2 regions of the Shewanella sp. MF08487 genome follow, and region 2 is predicted to be linked to the other one. Evidence: predicted binding sites of a transcription regulator. Region 2 holds the regulator's gene; the other holds the start of a gene.
The links. The regulator LexA, encoded in region 2, represses DNA repair genes until DNA is damaged. The targets are predictions, from matches to a motif close to TACTGTATNNNNATACAGTA.

Region 1: a site for LexA is predicted at 3,788-3,807, ahead of mutS (DNA mismatch repair protein MutS). Genes of this name have one in related genera too.

The regions. Positions count from the first base shown of each region.
Region 1 is NZ_JBOZPB010000004.1:47,309-53,198, reverse strand. Features, by position in the region: gene rpoS (RNA polymerase sigma factor RpoS) at 1-793, shown strand, start outside; gene mutS (DNA mismatch repair protein MutS) at 946-3,516, opposite strand; partial or broken gene recA (recombinase RecA) at 3,916-4,167, shown strand; gene recA (recombinase RecA) at 4,302-5,363, shown strand; gene ACRN9H_RS04030 (hypothetical protein) at 5,437-5,890, shown strand, end outside.
Region 2 is NZ_JBOZPB010000021.1:20,743-26,632, reverse strand. Features, by position in the region: gene ctaD (cytochrome c oxidase subunit I) at 1-417, opposite strand, end outside; gene coxB (cytochrome c oxidase subunit II) at 427-1,962, opposite strand; gene ACRN9H_RS14280 (cell division inhibitor SulA) at 2,366-2,881, opposite strand; gene lexA (transcriptional repressor LexA) at 2,878-3,498, opposite strand; gene plsB (glycerol-3-phosphate 1-O-acyltransferase PlsB) at 3,659-5,890, shown strand, end outside.

The DNA of each region.
Region 1 (5,890 bases), on a different contig from region 2:
TTCCCCGTTGCTAAGCGCAGAAGAAGAAGTTTACTTTTCCCGTAAAGCTTTAAAAGGCTGTGCCAAATCCCGCAATCGCATGATCGAAAGTAATTTACGTCTGGTAGTTAAGATTGCACGTCGTTACAATAATCGTGGTTTAGCTCTGCTTGATCTTATTGAAGAAGGCAATTTAGGCTTAATTCGCGCCGTTGAGAAGTTTGATCCCGAAAGAGGTTTCCGTTTTTCAACCTATGCGACTTGGTGGATTAGACAAACCATTGAGCGCGCTATCATGAATCAGACTCGTACTATCCGTTTGCCCATCCATGTTGTTAAAGAGTTGAACGTGTACTTGCGTACTGCCCGCGAGTTAGCACAAAAACTCGATCACGAGCCTACAGCCGAAGAAATCGCTGAAAAATTACAGGTTTCTAGTTCAGATGTTAGTCGTATGCTTAAATTGAATGAAAAAATTACCTCTGTGGATACCCCATTAGGCGGTGATAGCGAGAAGGCATTACTGGATATTTTAGCCGATGATGATAGCGTTGGTCCTGATTATAAAGTGCAAGATGAAGACATTTCTAACTCAATTGTTAAGTGGCTTAATGAGCTAAATACTAAGCAAAGAGAAGTATTAGCCCGTCGTTTTGGTTTGTTAGGTTATGAACCTTCTACGCTTGAAGATGTGGGGGCTGAAATTGGGTTAACTCGTGAACGCGTGCGCCAAATTCAAGTAGAAGCGCTAAAACGTTTACGGGACTTATTGGGATCACAAGGTCTATCGGTTGAGGCTTTATTTAGAGACTAAGGGCAGTTTTTGCTTCTCTTTGGATAATCGCCAGCCATCCTATTGGCACTTGATGCGGTAAATGAAGTAAAACGCCCACGATTGTGGGCGTTGTTGTTTTTACATTTCCATCAATATCAGGCTTATCCAGCGCATTAATTCAACCAAGCCGTTTAGCTCAAACGTTTCAGCTCATAGAGTAAATCAAGTGCCTGTTTTGGACTTAGATTATCTGGGTTGATACTGCTTAACTTCGTTAACGCTGGGTTTTCAAGAGGCTCAGATAGCGCGAGTAAGCTTTGAATTGGCATTTTTGCGCTTTCTGATTGATGATCTCGGCTCTCTAATTGTTGTAGCTTATGTTTGGCTGCTTTAATCACTTTACTAGGGACACCAGCCAGCGCTGCAACTTGCAAACCGTAACTTTTACTGGCCGCGCCTTCCTGTACAGCATGCATAAATGCAATGGTGTCTTCGTGCTCGATAGCATCAAGGTGTACGTTATAAACACCGGTAATAAGTTCAGGTAACTGAGTAAGCTCAAAATAATGTGTTGCGAATAATGTCATGGCGCCGACTTGTTGGGCTAAATATTCTGCTGCTGACCAAGCGAGCGATAAGCCATCATAGGTGGATGTCCCGCGGCCAATTTCATCCATTAACACTAAGCTGCTAGCCGTTGCATTGTGCAAAATATTAGCAGTTTCAGTCATCTCCACCATAAAGGTTGAGCGACCAGATGCCAGATCGTCTGATGCACCAATACGAGTAAATATGCGATCGATTGGTCCAATAAGGGCATAATCTGCCGGAACAAAACAGCCAATATGTGCCATAAGCGTAATCAAGGCCATTTGGCGCATGTACGTTGATTTACCACCCATATTGGGGCCTGTAACAATCAACATACGTCTTTGTGGGTGCAAGGTTACTGGGTTAGCGATAAAAGGTGTTTGGCTGACGCGCTCAACCACAGGGTGACGACCAGCATTAATCTGTACGCCAATTTCTAGGCTTAATTCAGGGCAGGTGTAGCCTAAGGTTTCTGCGCGCTCGGCAAAGTTACTTAACACATCAAGCTCAGCTGCTGCCCGTGCAAAAGCTTGTAATTCATGTAATTTTGGTAAGATTAGATCGAATAACTGTTCCCATAACTGCTTTTCGAGTGCCAGCGCTTTACCTTGGCTCGACAACACTTTTTCTTCGTACACCTTAAGTTCGGGCGTGATATAACGCTCCATATTTTTAAGGGTTTGACGGCGTTGGTAATCAAGCGGTACTTGTGCTGATTGTAGGCGGCTTACTTCAATGTAATAACCGTGTACGCGGTTATAACCTACTTTAAGTGTATTGATACCGGTACGTTCTTTTTCTCTGGCTTCGAGTTGTACTAAGTAATCACTCGCTCCTTCACTCAGTGCCCGCCATTCATCTAATTCGCCGTTGTAGCCTTCACGGATCACACCGCCATCGCGGATAAGCATAGGTGGATTATCCACTATCGCGCGCTCGAGTAGCGTTTGTTGCTCAGGAAATTCGCCCAAGTATTGACATAGTTTGACTGTATGCGGTGCGCTTAGTGTGCTTAAACTCTGTTGCAACGCAGGCAAAAGACTCAGTGCTTGGCGTAAACGGGCGAAATCCCTTGGACGCGCGGTGCGCAGGGCGAGTCTTGCCATAATACGTTCAATATCGCCAAGTGCTTTTAGCTGTTCATGCAGGCTCTCGTACGCGGCGTTATCGAGCAGTTCTGTTATAGCCTGTTGGCGAGCGCGAATTTGATTTGGATCTCGCAGCGGTTGATGGATCCAGCGCTGTAACATGCGGCTGCCCATAGGCGTAGCTGTGTTATCTAAAACGGCGGCTAAGGTATTATCGCGCCCACCGGCAAGATTTTGGGTGAGTTCTAGATTACGACGCGTTGCGGCATCCAGTACTATGCTATCGCTTTGATTGAAGCGAGTAATGGCATTGATATGGGGCAGAGCTGTGCGCTGGGTATCTTTGACATATTGCATCAAACAACCAGCCGCCTGTAAGGATAGACGTGCGTCAGCGACCCCAAAACCATGCAAGTCTTTCGTACCAAACTGGGTCAGCAATAATTTAAGACTAGTGTCGTAATCAAACTCCCATTCCGGGCGACGGCGTTTACCTTTAAAACCGCTGAGCAGCCTAAGCTCACCAAAATCTTCACTGTAGAGAATTTCTACTGGGTTTGTGCGCTGTAACTCAGCTTCTAATGACTCTATAGTGTCAAGTTCAGCAATAACAAAACGTCCAGATGACACATCTAACGTCGCATAACCAAAGCCGATTTTACCTTGATAAACTGCCGCTAACAGGTTGTCTTGGCGTTCTTGCAGCAGTGCTTCGTCGGTTAATGTTCCTGGCGTGACAATACGCACGACTTTACGTTCAACCGGCCCTTTAGAGGTTGCAGGATCGCCAATTTGTTCGCATATGGCAACCGACTGGCCAATTTGAACTAATTTTGCAAGATAGCCTTCTACAGCATGGTAAGGGAGCCCTGCCATGGGAATAGGATCGCCACCACTTTTACCACGCGCAGTAAGTGAAATGCCCAATAATTCAGATGCTCGTTTAGCATCATCATAAAACAACTCGTAAAAGTCACCCATTCGGTAGAAAAGCAACATGTCGTGATGTTCTGCTTTCATCGTCAAGTATTGACGCATCATAGGGGTATGTTTTTCTAAATCATTGGTATCAATTGCATTCATTAAATCGTTATCGTCCGTTGTGGCTGCCTAAAGGCGATATCAGTTTGCTAGGGTCATTAGGCGCTATGTTAGCAGAAGACCGCAGTATAAGTTTCAGCTTTAAAGTTCACTCAAAATTAGTTACGCCAATCTTAGCAATAATTTATCGAAAATTGCGCCCTTAAGCATGCATATTCGGTAAAGTGATAGCTTATCTGATTTTATATTCGCTAAAACCTTAGCCAGATTGAAAAATATCCTAAGCTAAAAATAATTCAGCCACAGGTCTTGATACTGTATGATTGTACAGTATACTAGTCAGCAGAATTAAGGCAAAAAGCCCTGCTTTTTGAATTACCCGTTTTTAAATTGAATATCACTTTTGACAGCTTATTGGCTTGTCTTAATGAGGGAACTGGAATGAAGGTCGATCCAAATAAAGAGAAAGCACTTGCTGCAGTATTGAGCCAGATTGAAAAACAATTTGGTAAAGGCTCCATCATGAAGCTGGGCGAAGATCGCTCAATGGATGTTGAGACCATTTCTACCGGTTCTCTGTCTTTGGACGTCGCTCTGGGTGCGGGTGGTTTACCTATGGGTCGTATTGTTGAGATTTACCAAAGCCAAACTTTAAGTGGTTCACCTAGATTAACCCCCTCTTTAATGGCAGCCTAGAACAAGTTAGACGCAAAGAACCGGTTCATAGCGTTTCCAATATTCTAATGTGATATGAGCTGTATATACTAATAATTGGTGATGATGAATAAATATTCACCTTGAGTCAAAAATTATGCAAGGGTTGTAACATGTCTAAAACAGATGAAAATAAACAAAAAGCACTTGCCGCAGTGTTAAGTCAAATTGAAAAGCAATTCGGTAAAGGTTCGATCATGAAGTTGGGCGAAGACCGCACAATGGATGTTGAAACTATCTCTACCGGCTCACTTTCATTAGACGTCGCGTTAGGTGCAGGCGGACTCCCCTTAGGTCGAATAGTGGAGGTGTATGGGCCTGAGAGTAGTGGCAAAACTACTTTGACATTGGAAGTTATTGCTGCTGCGCAGCGAGAAGGTAAGGTCTGTGCCTTTATTGATGCAGAACATGCCTTAGACCCTATTTATGCCAAAAAATTAGGCGTAGATATTGATAACCTTTTATGTTCTCAGCCTGATACAGGTGAACAAGCACTAGAAATTTGTGATGCTTTAACTCGCTCAGGTGCTGTAGACGTTATTGTTGTCGACTCTGTTGCTGCGTTAACCCCAAAAGCTGAAATTGAAGGCGAAATTGGTGATTCACACATGGGCTTAGCGGCTCGTATGATGAGCCAAGCAATGCGTAAGCTGGCTGGTAACTTGAAGCAGTCAAATACTTTACTTATTTTTATTAACCAAATTCGTATGAAAATTGGTGTCATGTTTGGTAACCCAGAAACGACCACTGGTGGTAATGCGCTTAAGTTTTACGCTTCAGTTCGTCTTGATATTCGCCGTACAGGTGCGATTAAAGAAGGTGATGAAGTTGTCGGTAACGAAACACGCGTTAAAGTGGTTAAAAACAAGATTGCCGCGCCATTTAAACAGGCTGAGTTTCAAATTCTTTATGGTCAAGGTATTAACCGTACGGGCGAGTTAGTCGATTTAGGCGTTGCCCATAAATTGATTGAAAAAGCAGGTGCTTGGTACAGCTATAAAGGCGATAAAATCGGTCAAGGCCGTGCTAACGCGGGTAAATACTTACTTGAACATCCTGAAGTGGCACAAGAAATTGATACGACATTACGTGCGATGCTATTAAGTTCAAAAGCGCCAGCTAGCTCATCTGCTAGTGATGAAAATATTGATTTAGAAACTGGTGAAGTTTTCTAATTTAAGACTGGATGTGGTATAAAAGGGGCTAACAATTAGCTCCTTTTTCAGTTAATAACAGAGCAAAAGTAATTTGAACCGAAACCGCTCTAAAAAATCAAGAAAGTTTTCTGATATAAAGGAGTTAAAATCCTTAGATAAGTCATTCTTGCGATGTTTTGATGAGTCATTTGAAGAGTATGTATCAAAAACACTGAACACTACTATAACAGGTGACGATGCTATCTATAGCAGATTATACACTTTCTTAACCTTCCTAGTGAGTAAAAACTCCCAATCTACGATTAGACTTATTAGGAAGTTGAATAGTGTTGGTCATGCAGAAGTTGCTCATCTAGATTGGCAATTTTCCTTAGATGCATATAGAGAACACGTAATAAAAACTTATGGCAAAGGTACTAATGCCAAAAATTATCTTTCAATCCTCTCATCTTTCCTCAAACACTCCGCGTCTAATGGTATTTGGCCTCACGGCCTTAGGATTAAAGGTTTAAAATCACCTCCCAGACTAGCCCGTTCTATGGTCA
Region 2 (5,890 bases):
ACCTTCCATAAATAGCGAACTGAGAAGGATAGTGAAGGCGAAGGGTAGTATCCAAAAACTCCAGTTATTCATCCGTGGCAGCGCCATATCGGGCGCACCAATCATCATAGGGATCAGCCAGTTAGCTAGCCCTGTAAAGGCCGGCATTACCGCGCCGAATACCATGATCAACCCGTGGATTGTGGTCATTTGGTTAAAGAAGTTGGGCTCGACCAATTGTAATCCAGGTTGAAAGAGTTCAGCGCGGATAACCATGGCCATAGCGCCACCGGTTAAGAACATAATGAAGCTGAACCATAAATACAAAGTACCTATGTCTTTATGGTTGGTGGTTAGCAGCCAGCGCATGATGCCCTTTGGCGCACCATGATGATGCTCATCATGGGCTGCGGTTTGATCTTGAGTCGTTGTGCTCATCATTATCCCCTACTGTCCATGACTTGCGATATCAGCAGGTTGCACTGTATCGCCGGTATTGTTGCCCCAAGCATTGCGTTCATAGGTAATGACTGCTGCAAGTTGCTGTGGGCTAAGCTGTTTGCCAAATGCCTGCATAGCCGTGCCTGTTTTACCGTGCATCACAATATCGATGTGATTGGCGACTGGTCCAATGGCGATAGCGCTACCCACTAGCGCGGGGAAGGCGGGTGGTATTCCTGCACCTGTCACTTGATGGCAGGCAGCACAGAAGGTCGCATAGACAGTTTCACCTTCGGCCATGAGGGCGTCATGGCTGAGTGTGGGGAGGCTTGCGGGATCGACTGCAGCTGAGACGTCTTTTGCAGGCGCGGGTGTCGGAGTTGTACTGCTTGGTACCGCGGCGGATGTTTGTGCAGAATTGCCGTTCATGTACTCGTTTACGTCTTTGGCTTGCACTGCATCGCCAGTATTATTACCCCAAGCATTACGCTCGTAGGTAGTCACTGCCGCGATTTCTTGTGCAGTCAATTGCTTACTAAACGCTTGCATGGCTGTACCCGTTTTACCGTTGAGCACGATTTCAAGGTGACCGCTGAGTGATCCCGTTGCAATCGGGCTACCTTTAAGGGGCGGAAATACGCCTTGCAACCCTTCGCCATTGGGCTGGTGGCAGGCTGCGCAGTGCCCGAGGTAAACTTGTTCACCTTGAGTCATCAACTCTTCTTTACTTAGGGTTTGTGATAAAGCGGCTTGAGCGGCTTCAGCTGCAGCACCTGCGGCTTGTTTCTGCTCCGTCACCCAAGCTTCAAACTCGGCTTCGGGTAAGGCTTGCACTACGATCGGCATAAAACCATGGTCTTTACCACAAAGTTCGGCGCATTGACCACGGTAAATACCGGGTTTGTCTATGCGAGTCCACGCCTCATTAATAAATCCTGGGTTGGCATCTTTCTTAATGGCAAAGGCGGGCACCCACCATGAATGGATGACATCTTCAGAGGTCATCAAAAAGCGGATTTTGCGATTTATCGGCAGAACGAGCGGTTTATCGACTTCCAATAGATAGTTTTCACCCTTAGTTTCGGTGCCTTCGATTTGTGCTCTGGGTGTTGTCAGTATGCTATAAAAATCAATATCTTGATCAAAGTAGCTGTAATGCCATTTCCATTGGGATCCCGTGACTTTTACGGTGAGATCGGCGTTGCTGGGATCTTCCATTGCGATTAAAGTTTTTGTCGCTGGAATCGCCATTAAGATCAAAATGATAAATGGCAGAATCGTCCAAGCGATTTCAACTTTAGTGCTTTCGTGAAAGTGGGACGCGACAGCGCCTTTGGATTTTCTGTGGTTGATCATGGCGTAAATCATCACGCCAAAGACCACTAGGCCTATTGCGCAGCAGATATACAAGATGGTCATGTGCAAGTGATAAACCTTGCCACTGATCTCGGTCACGCCAGGGGTCATGTTGAACCGCATGTCCGCGGCGGCCAACGGTGGTGCGAATAACACCACGAGTAAACAATACAACAATTGCTTCACAAGACTTCTCCTCTGCCAATTGCGAATAGCAACTACAAAGAAGAGCAACACAGTAAGTCTCAACTCTATGCAAACTCTTCAGTTCCCAAAAAAGCTTTTTTGACTTCAACGTGCGTTGGCGGCTGTTACTTTTAATCAAGTATTGTTACTGCTGGTAATTAGCCACGCTGGCACATACGACTGAAATAAATCTGTTCTCTATTTTTAGTGGCGCTTCGAGTCCGATAAATACTCGATTCATTGACCACGGAAGGTGATATATCATCACCGACTTAACCAACCATACTTGCTGTTTAAATATTGATCAAGATCACTTATTTATCTAATTATCTGAAAAATTGCCAAAAAAAAGCCTCACATTCATAGGTGAGGCGGCTTTCAAGGTAAAAAATTAAATGAATATTTAATGTACAGCGCTAAAAAAAGATTGCTGACCGAAGAGATTGCCTTGCTCAATGCGTACGTCGGCATGTAAGTGACTGTTTACGTCTTCAAGCACTATGCCCATAGCTCGGGCACTTTTAGCCACGATTTGTAGGCGACGATTATCCCGCGCATCTAATGATTGAGTCCAAGTAATGACTGCACTGGACGTACCACTTGTTAAGGCTTTTTCCATCGCCCACAGGGTTTCTACTTCATCTTTAGCATGTACCAGTAAGACTCTATCCATACGCACACCTGCGCTGGCGAGCATTTGCTTGTAGCCAATACTTGGTGGGTTGATGAGCACTAACCAACGGCCCTGTTGGCTTAACTGAGCGAGTTGCGCACTCAGATGAATTAATTCTTGGCGACCTTGAGTTTTAGTGGGCATACAGGCGATAGGTGTGTGATGCCAATCATAATCGGCTGCACGAACTTCATCATCACGCCACAATCCCGGATGGCGCGGGGCATTGCCAATTAGTTTGTTCATAGCCAATCTCCATTACGGATCACACCGACGGCGAGTCCTTCAATTGTTAAACTTTGAAAGCCTAAATCCACTTTAATTGGAGAGTAGTCTTCATTTTCGGCGTGTAGATAGACCACATTACCTTTTTTTTCGAAACGTTTAACTGTGACATCGTCGTCGACTCTAGCGACAACCACTTGACCATTCCTAGCTTGTTCTACTTTATGAACTGCCAGTAAATCTCCTTCGAGAATACCAATATTTTTCATACTGTCGCCTTTAACTCGTAGTAAAAAGTCGGCAGCGGGATGGAACATGTTTGGGTCGACTTGGTAATACTGTTCTACGTGTTCTTGGGCGAGAATCGGTTCACCTGCAGCCACTTGGCCTATAAGAGGTAAACCTGTTTCAGTTACATCCTCCACTTCAGCAGTGAGGCGAATACCTCGTGAGGTGCCGGGTATAATCTCGATACAGCCTTTTTTCGCCAACGCTTTTAGATGTTCTTCAGCTGCATTGGCACTCTTAAAACCTAAGCGGGTGGCAATTTCAGCCCGAGTAGGTGGCATGCCAGTGTCGGCAATATTTCGTTTGATTAGCTCTAAAATTTCAGCTTGGCGTGGCGTCAAAGGTCTCATGGTCTTTCCTGTTTTTCTATACAGTTACTGTTAGTATATACAGTATTGTTTGCAGCGCAAGTATTAACCACTTTTTAACCATATCGGAGAGAATTAGCGAATATTCCCTATAGTCTGGTATTCTATCGGGCTAGTGAACGTACTTAATTGCATAAGAATAATGCCTAAACATGACTCTCTTTGGTTAAAATCATTACGTTGGATCCAAAAACAATTGGTGCATACCATTGTGGTGCCTCAGGATCCCTTTGCCGATCTGAATCTGGATGCCTCCAGACCTCTTGCTTATGTGATGAAAACAGAATCACTTAGTGACATTGCTGCACTGAGTGAAATAACCGCTAAACTCGGGCTGCCTAGTCCCTATGAGCCGTTAGTCGCTAATGGCGTAGTTGCACCGCGAGTCGTTTGCCTTCAAGGGCGCAAGCCGTTGTTTGGTGAGCGTACCGGCAATGAACCTTTCCTCGAATGTTTTATGCGCTTATTAGCGGTGCATAAACAACATCCTGAGCTCGATATTCAACTGGTACCCGTCAGTTTGTATTGGGGGAGAACGCCAGGGAAAGAGGACGATACGATGAAGGCGGCCGTATTTGAGCGGGAAAACCCGACTTGGCTGCGCAAGTGCCTAATGATTCTGTTCTTAGGTCGACATAATTTTGTGCAGTTTTCCAATGCAGTATCTCTGCGTTATATGGCTGATGAGCATGGTACTGATATGGGTATTGCCCATAAGTTAGCGCGAGTGGCGCGAGTGCATTTCCGTCGCCAACGTAAAGTGATGACAGGGCCTGTGTTGCCTAATCGCCAAGCGTTATTTCATTCGCTGTTAAAATCTGAATCAATACGTAAAGCGATTCAAGAAGAAGCCGCTACCAAAAAGATTTCAGAAACCCAAGCGCGCGAGACGGCTATTGAGTATCTCGATGAAATTGCTGCTGATTATTCTGATAGCTTAGTTCGTATTGCCGAGCGTTTCTTAACTTGGTTGTGGAATAAGCTTTATAGCGGGATCAACATTAAAGGCGCCGAGCAAGTTCGTCAGTTACACCACGATGGTCACGAGATTGTCTATGTGCCTTGCCATCGCAGCCATATGGATTACCTGCTGTTATCGTATATTTTGTATTATCAAGGTATGGTTCCGCCGCACATTGCTGCTGGTATAAACCTTAATTTTTGGCCCGCTGGGCCTATGTTCCGTCGCGGTGGTGCTTTCTTTATTCGTCGTAGCTTTAATGGCAATAAGCTTTATACCGCAGTATTCCGTGAATATTTAGACCAGCTATTTGCGAAAGGTTATTCGGTAGAATACTTCTCTGAAGGCGGCCGCTCACGTACGGGTCGTCTGTTGGCACCCAAAACGGGCATGATCGCCATGACAATGAATAGCGTACTACGCGGTATTGAACGTCCGGTAACGCTAGTGCCTGTGTATTTAGGCTATGACCATGTGATGGAAGTGGCGACTTACCATAAAGAGTTAAGTGGTAAGAAAAAGAAAAAAGAATCAGTCTGGCAGGTATTTGGTGCGATTCGCAAACTCGGTAATTTCGGTCAAGGTTATGTGAATTTTGGCGAGCCGATTACTCTGCAAAACTTTTTGAATGAACGCGCACCCAACTGGCGTGCTGAGCTTGCTGATGATCCCGAGCAAAAACCAAGTTGGTTAACACCAGCGGTAAATGTTCTGGCTAATCGGGTTATGACCCATATCAATGATGCCGCGGCAGCGAGTTCAGTGACATTAACAAGCTTAGTGTTACTCGCCACAGATCAAAATGCCTTACAGCGCAGTCTGCTAGAGCGTCAGCTTGATTTGTATTTAACCTTACTTAAAAAAGTGCCTTACACTGCTTATACTTCGGTTGCCGAAGGAGATGGCAAGCTGTTAGTGCAGCAGGGCTTAGAGCTAAATAAGTTTGTTGTATCCGCCGACTCCCTAGGTGAAATCGTGTCGATCGAAGCAAGTCAGGCGGTCTCTATGACTTACTATCGTAATAATATCATTCACTTATTTATTGTACCGTCATTAATCGCTAGCTGTTTAACGCATAATGAGCAAATTCAGCGTCAGCAAGTCGCGTCAGTCGTTGCCGATTTTTATCCACTGCTGAAAGCCGAACTCTTCATGGGAATTAAAGACTTACCAGCCTATGTTGAGCAAGTGCTGGATTTCCTGATTGAACAAGGATTAGTGGTTGAGACTGATACCTTAGCTATCGTGCCTGAGCACACTAGCCAACTATTGTTGTTGGCCAGTTCAGTGAGTGAGACCCTGCAGCGCTACGCCATTATTTTCAACTTGTTAGCGAATAGACCTAAGATGGAACGCTCAGAGCTTGAATCTGAGAGTCATCTACTGGCTCAGCGTTTAGGGGCTTTGCATGGT